Regions from separate parts of the Spirosoma koreense genome, predicted to be linked through region 2. Evidence: riboswitches for the same ligand, from Rfam matches in the RefSeq annotation. Region 2 holds a riboswitch; the other holds the start of a gene.

Region 1 (3,802 bases), on a different contig from region 2:
CAATGTATATATACGATTAGCGAAATGTTGCTTACTTCTGCTAATCGTTATTGAACTCCTGCGGATATACTATTACGGTGTTGTTAAAAACCCGAACCCGCCCAAACTCCTTGGCAACCTGGCTACGTTGTTTCTGCCCATTGTACTGTTGCTGGTAGCGCTGGAGATGGCGTTTATGTTTATTGCCCAGAGTCAGGAAGGCGGCATAACCCTGGCTTCCCACATCTGGTTTGAACGCCACTGGTTGCCCATGACCCCGGACGACTACCGCGATTCGCCCAAAACCGATACGGTGGGTAAAAAGAAAGTCCTGATTGTGGGCGATTCGTTTACGGCCGGACACGGTCTTACCTCCGCCAGCGACCGGTATGGGAATGTACTGGCCGAAAAACTGGGAGATAAACAATTCGTAACCTACAATTTGGGTATATCGGGCTCCGACACCCGCGATGAATTCAAACGGCTGACAAAGTTTAAAGTCAGGCCCGATGTGCTGATTTTACAGTATTTCCCGAACGACATCGAGAAAGTAGCGGCCCAGCACGGGCTGAAACCTGCGGCTTTTACGCCGTTCTCGGATATCCCCCGGGCGTTTCAGTCCCTGTTTATCAAGTCGTACCTGTTCAATTATTTGTATTGGCAGTTCCCTCACGGTAATTTTGCACCGTTCGATACGTATGCCCGAACAGCCTACGGAACGCCCGCGATCATCAACGATCACCTGAGCGATCTGAACCAGTTCGTCGAATACGCCAAAGCAAATAACGCGCAGCTGTACGTGGTTTTGTTTCCGTTCGTTCATAACCTGGAACAGTCGGCCGAATATACCAGGCCGGTCGTTGCTTTTTTTAAGCAGCAAAACGTACCAGTCCTGGAGGTCGGGAGACTAATCGGGGATATTGACGTCAAAGATCGTGTCGTCGGACGTAACGATGGACACGCCAGTGCCCTGGTGAACCACCGCGTAGGGGAGGCTTTGTTTCAGCTGATCGAGTCGAAACCTGCCGTAGCGCATACGCCAACTACTCAAAATTAATAAACCTGACAAGTAAGCTATGGAATTCTTACAGGACATTTTCAAATTTATGAAACAGCGCAAAAAATGGTGGCTGGCCCCCATGATTGTCTTGCTGTTACTCATTGGTATTCTGATTGTTATCGGTGGCGGATCGGCCGTGGCGCCTTTCATTTACACCCTGTTCTAAAACATGGACGTTACCGAGAAAGTAAAAGCACAACTGGTCATTGTGACCGGGCTGGTCGTCTTATATTTTGTGTTTAAGTCACCCTGGTGGCTCTACGCTGCGGCTGCTGTTGGGGTGTTGAGTCTGGCCATCCCGGTGGCAGGCGACCTGATCGTGAAAGCCTGGTTCAAACTGGCTGAAGTACTGGGAAACATCAACGGCAAAATAATTTTGTCGATACTATTTTTTGTCTTCCTGTTTCCTATTGCGCTCCTGTACCGGATGACGGCGAAAAATCCGCTGGCTATTAAACGGATGGACACGAAGTCGTTCTACAACGAACGGAATCACCTGTATACCAAAGAAGATCTGGAGCAGACCTGGTAATCGGCCGCGAATCGAATCATTGAGGCACACTATATATTGGTGTGCCTTATTTTTTACCTATTTTTGTTGCAGCTTATCCAGAAAGACGGAGGGAGAGGACCCGATGATGTCTTGGCAACCGACCACACTCCGGTAACGGTGCCAATTTCCACCCGGTTATGTGCCGGGGCAGATAAGATTAGCCATCGGCTACCTGTCTTTTTGCCATAAGCCTCTTTTTGTAGTTTTGGACTTTTTTGAGCGCATGGGTTGTTGTCAGCTCGATACCATGCCTTACACTACTGGCTTTGAAAACGATACAAGAACTTCTGCGTGAGCGTATCCTCGTCCTTGACGGGGCAATGGGAACGATGATTCAACGATACGGGCTAACCGAAGCCGACTATCGGGGCGAACGATTTCGTGACTGGCCACATGATCTGAAAGGAAATAACGACCTGCTGTCGCTAACGAAACCAGACATTATTCAGGAGATACACCGGCAGTATCTGGAAGCGGGCGCCGATATTATCGAAACCAATACGTTCAGTGGAACGACCATTGCCATGGCCGACTACCACATGGAAGAGCTGGCGTATGAATTAAACTACGAATCGGCCCGGATCGCCAAAGAAGTGGCGCTGGAAGTGACTCGTCAGAATCCCGATAAACCGCGCTTTGTGGCCGGAGCTATGGGCCCGACCAACCGTACGGCTTCGCTGTCGCCCGATGTCAATAACCCTGCTTATCGTGCCATTACCTTCGACGAACTGGTCAATGCATATTATGAGCAGGTCAGCGGGTTAGTAGAAGGCGGTGCCGATTTACTGCTGGTAGAAACCATCTTCGATACACTCAACGCCAAGGCGGCTATGTTCGCCATCGATAAGTATTTTGCCGAGGGCCGGGGGCAAAGAGCAGAGGATACTCCCCATCATGCCCCGCGCTCCATGCCCTTACCTATCATGATCTCCGGCACAATTACGGATGCCAGCGGTCGTACCTTGTCGGGACAAACAACCGAAGCATTTCTGTATTCAGTTTCGCACCTGCCCTTGTTAAGTGTGGGCCTGAATTGCGCGCTCGGCGCCGAACTGATGCGGCCTTATATTCAGACGCTTGCCAAAGAAGCGCCTTTTTTCACGTCTGCTTATCCGAACGCCGGTTTGCCTAACGAGTTCGGCGAGTACGACGAAACTCCGGAGATGATGGCAGCTCAGGTCGAAGGATTCATTCGCGACAGTTTCGTGAATATTGTCGGCGGCTGCTGTGGCTCCACCCCCGATCATATACAGGCTATTGCACAGGCGGCTGCCAAATATCCTCCCCGGCAATTACCACAGCCCGAACCGTATCAGAAGCTGAGCGGGCTGGAGCCACTGAAAATAACCGAGCAGACTAATTTTCTCAACGTTGGCGAACGGACCAACGTAACGGGCTCGAAAAAGTTTGCCCGGCTGGTTAAGGAAGGCAATTATGATGAAGCTCTCAGCATTGCCCGCGGGCAGGTGGAAGGCGGAGCGCAGGTGATCGACGTCAATATGGACGAAGGCATGCTCGATTCGGTGGAAGCCATGACGACCTTTTTAAACCTGATTGCCTCCGAGCCCGACATTGCCCGCGTGCCGATTATGGTCGATTCATCGAAATGGGAAGTGATCGAAGCGGGTTTAAAGTGCGTACAGGGCAAAGCCATCGTGAACTCGATATCACTCAAGGAAGGCGAAGAAGCGTTTATCGAACGGGCTAACCTGGTGAAACGGTACGGAGCTGCGGCTGTCGTAATGGCGTTCGACGAAACCGGCCAGGCCGACTCTTACGAACGCCGGATCGAAATTTGCGAACGAGCTTACCGAATTCTGGTCGATAAAGTCGGTTTTCCACCACAGGATATCATATTCGACCCAAATATCCTGACCGTGGCAACGGGTATCGACGAGCACAACAACTACGCTGTCGACTTCATCAATGCAACCCGCTGGATCAAAGAAAACCTGCCGCTGGCGAAAGTAAGCGGGGGCGTTTCGAATATCTCGTTCAGTTTCCGGGGTAATGACGTGGTGCGCGAAGCCATGCACTCCGCGTTTCTGTACCACGCCATTCGGGCCGGTATGGACATGGGCATTGTGAACGCCGGTCAACTGGAAGTATACGACAACATCCCGAAAGATTTGCTGGAGCGTTGCGAAGATGTGTTGCTGAACCGCCGGGACGACGCCACCGAACGACTGGTCGAATTTGCCGAAACCGTA
Region 2 (3,802 bases):
ACAACCTCGAAATATTTCTACCGTATTCTGCGGACTGTCTCCAAACTTCAACTGGAAGACGGAGCCGCCGACTTCCGACTGCTCGACCGGAAGGTGGTCAATACCCTGAAACAGTTCAAAGAAAACGATTTGTTTTTGCGCGGAGCTATTTCCTGGGTGGGTTTCCGACAGTGCCGGATTCTGTATGAACCAGCCGCCCGGTACGCGGGTCGTTCTAAATATTCGTTCCGGAAAATGCTCAAACTGGCGGCTATGGGCATCACCTCGTTCTCGACTCGCCCCTTATACCTGTCGGTACTGCTCGGATTCAGTATGTTTCTACTGGCCAGCTTATTCGGCGCCGAAGCGCTGTATGAACACTATTTTACGAACGCAACCGTATCAGGCTGGACAACCCTGGTGCTGCTGCTAGTGCTCATTGGCGGTGTGCAGTTTATCATGATCGGTATTATCGGCGTATATTTGGGCAAAACGTTCGTAGAAGTGAAAGGACGCCCCGCCTATATTATCAGTGATACGAGCGACATCGAGGAGAGCGTAACGACATGGCAAGCCCCATCCGAAGAGGACGTGATATTTTATTCACCGTTGACGTAGAAGAGTTCGATACTGCCGTTGAATTCGGTCATGCCATTCCGCTGTCGGAACAAGTGGCCGTTTCAACGAAAGGGTTAAAATTACTGGCTGAACGCTTCGACGCGATCGGTGCCCGAACTACGCTCTTTACAACGGCGAATTACGCCTTGCATGAGCCGGAATTGATCCGCGCCCTGTCGCGCAAACACGAAATTGCCTCCCACGGGTACTATCATACTACCTTCGAACCCGCCGACCTGCTCAAGTCCCGGCTGGCTTTGGAAGAGTTATTGAATCAGCCGATTCTGGGTTTCCGCCGGGCACGTATGGGATTTGTCGATCCGAACGATGTGTACCAGGCTGGCTACAAATATAACTCATCGTTGCATCCGACCTGGCTTCCGGGGCGGTATAACCACTGGGGCGAACCCCGGCACCCGTTTCGGGAGATGGGCGTGTGGCAGATTCCGGCGTCGGTTACGCCGACGCTCCGATTGCCGCTGTTCTGGCTGAGTCTGAAGAATTTCCCATTCGCGCTCTATAAACAGCTTTGCCGGCAAACGCTACAGTCGGATGGGTTTCTGAATTTGTACGTGCATCCCTGGGAATTTACCGATTTGTCTGCCTACGAGCAGATCCCTGCCTACGTCCGCCGACACTCGCGTGATGCTCTGCTCGACCGCGTTGATGAACTCCTGCGCTATCTGAAACCAATGGGTGAGTTTAGCACCATGGGCGAATTCACAAAACGACTAGGGATTGTAAGTCAGAAATAGTCATTGATGGTCATTAATTGACTTTAGATGCCTAATGATTACCTCTGACTAACAATCCCTAAAAACGAGAAAGCGCATCGATCCTGATCGATGCGCTTTCTCGTTTTTAGGGTCAATTATCAGATAAAGATAACGTCATCGATGACATCGGAGCCCATGTCTTTATTGACCAGTTGAATCAGCTTCTGTTTGGCGTTGACAAGTTCATTGCGTAGCGGAGCCGAAGCAATTTCAATATGAAGTTTCCGATCGCGGACGTAGAGCCGGTTGGTACGGGAAGCAATAGCGGGGCCCATCATCCGCCCCCAGAAGGCTTCGAGGTACGTTTCGTTGAAGCGGGTCTGAAGCTGATACGCTTTCAGGAGTTGACCGATGGCGTCCTTGAGAGTAGTGGTTCCGGCTACTCGGGTGGCATTTTCGCGGTTGTATCGGTACGTCTGATTCATGGGCAGGTGTCTTGCCACAAAAGTAAACAATGAATCGACTTGACAAGCGTCGGTTTTCTGTCTGGTAGTAAAAAAAGTTACCCTACAGAAAAACCGTGTCCTGTTTGGATTCGCGCCGTTTGGCTGTTATACTTGCGGCATCAAGTCAATTATTACGCGCCAATTACCTTCTGGCACGAATTGATTTATACAGAAGCGGGGAGAGATCAGGCTCTACGAATCGCTGGCAACCTACCTCACGGCAAGGTGCTAACTCCTGCCTAAAATCATTTTAGGAACTATAAATCGAATACGCACATGCTCTACCATCAGAGATGTCAGTCCCGGGCTGGATGGCCCCGGGCTGAAACCTGCTAAGCCTTCGACACGTTGCTGCACCGCTGAAAATCGGGAGAGGTTTTCTGCGGCATCCTCACGTTTACGGTAGCCCAATACCTACCGCTGATCAATGACTACACAAAACCTCAGTTTTTCAGTATGGCCTCTCAACTTCATTTTGACACGCTCCAGCTCCATGCCGGGCAGGAACCCGACCCCACGACCAACTCCCGGGCTGTTCCTATTTACCAGACCACTTCGTACGTATTCAATGATTCGGCGCACGGTGCGGATTTGTTTGCACTGAAAGCATTCGGAAATATCTACACCCGCATCATGAATCCAACCTCAGACGTATTCGAGAAGCGGATTGCGGCTTTGGAAGGTGGAGTGGCGGCTCTGGCGGTGGCCTCCGGTCAGGCGGCTCAGTTCATTGCGCTGAGTAATATTCTGAGTGCGGGCGAAAACTTCGTAACGACCTCGTTTCTTTATGGCGGCACCTATAACCAGTTTAAGGTATCGTTTAAGCGGCTGGGCATCGAGGCTCGCTTCGCTGAAGGCAGCGATCCGCAAGCCTTCGCTAAACTGATTGACGATAAAACAAAAGCCATTTACCTCGAAACAATCGGTAACCCAGGCTTCAACATTCCCGACTTCGACGCCTTTGCGGCTCTGGCCAACGAGTATGACCTGCCACTGATCGTTGACAATACCTTCGGAGCAGGCGGCTATCTGTTCCGGCCTATCGAGCACGGTGCCGCTGTGGTGGTCGAGTCAGCCACGAAATGGATTGGTGGCCACGGAACGAGCATTGGTGGGGTCATTGTGGATAGCGGTAACTACAACTGGGGCAATGGCAAATTTCCGCAGTTTACAGAGCCATCTGAAGGCTACCACGGCATGGTCTTCAATGACGTATTCGGCGTGGGCGGGCCGTTTGGTAACATTCAGTTTATTATCCGGGCCCGCGTAGAAGGCCTGCGCGACTGGGGGCCGGCGATCAGTCCGTTCAACTCGTTCCTGTTGTTGCAGGGGTTAGAAACCCTGTCGCTACGCGTCGATCGTACGGTGCAGAATGCGCTGGCGCTGGCACAGTGGCTCCAGCAGCATGAGCAGGTCGAGTCGGTCAACTATCCGGGTCTGGAAAGCAGCCCGTACCACGAGCTGGCTAAAAAATACCTGAAGCGGGGCTTCGGGGGCGTATTTACGTTCAAAGTGAAAGGTGGTAAAGACGCAGCTGACCGGTTTGTCAACAGCCTGAAATTAATAAGCCATCTGGCGAACGTCGGCGATTCGAAGACGCTGATTATTCACCCGGCGTCGACGACTCACCAGCAACTGAGCGAACAGGACCAGGCCAGCGCCGGTGTTTCGCTGGGCGAACTGCGCATCTCGGCGGGTATCGAACACATCGATGATATCAAAGCCGATCTTGAACAGGCATTTGCTCAGATTGCCGAGCCAGTATTGACGTAGTTTTCGGCTTGCCGTTCATGGCAATTGTCAGTCTGCCATGAACGGCAAGCAGTAACTGTAAACTCTTTTCAATTGAACCTCCAGTATTTCGACTATAAATATTCATTCCCGCTCGAGTCGGGCGAGACGTTGCCGAGTTTCCGGTTGGCCTATACCACGCGCGGCACGCTGAATGACGATCAATCGAACGTCGTGTGGATCTGCCATGCG

Evidence for each region. Region 2 has a riboswitch for S-adenosylmethionine ahead of ACYVC2_RS00715 (O-acetylhomoserine aminocarboxypropyltransferase/cysteine synthase family protein). Riboswitches for the same ligand answer to the same signal wherever they lie in the genome.
Region 1: it holds a riboswitch for S-adenosylmethionine, as region 2 does, so the genes downstream of both, metH (methionine synthase) here and ACYVC2_RS00715 (O-acetylhomoserine aminocarboxypropyltransferase/cysteine synthase family protein) in region 2, are expected to answer to the same signal.

Annotation. Positions count from the first base shown of each region.
Region 1 is NZ_BAAHAC010000029.1:511,158-514,959, reverse strand. It holds gene ACYVC2_RS30015 (SGNH/GDSL hydrolase family protein) at 1-1,036, shown strand, start outside; gene ACYVC2_RS30010 (DUF5989 family protein) at 1,056-1,205, shown strand; gene ACYVC2_RS30005 (SxtJ family membrane protein) at 1,209-1,571, shown strand; SAM riboswitch class I at 1,642-1,750, shown strand; gene metH (methionine synthase) at 1,859-3,802, shown strand, end outside.
Region 2 is NZ_BAAHAC010000002.1:18,691-22,492, reverse strand. It holds gene ACYVC2_RS00730 (glycosyltransferase family 2 protein) at 1-597, shown strand, start outside; gene ACYVC2_RS00725 (polysaccharide deacetylase family protein) at 546-1,352, shown strand; gene ACYVC2_RS00720 (DciA family protein) at 1,472-1,798, opposite strand; SAM riboswitch class I at 1,981-2,085, shown strand; gene ACYVC2_RS00715 (O-acetylhomoserine aminocarboxypropyltransferase/cysteine synthase family protein) at 2,276-3,592, shown strand; gene ACYVC2_RS00710 (homoserine O-acetyltransferase family protein) at 3,665-3,802, shown strand, end outside.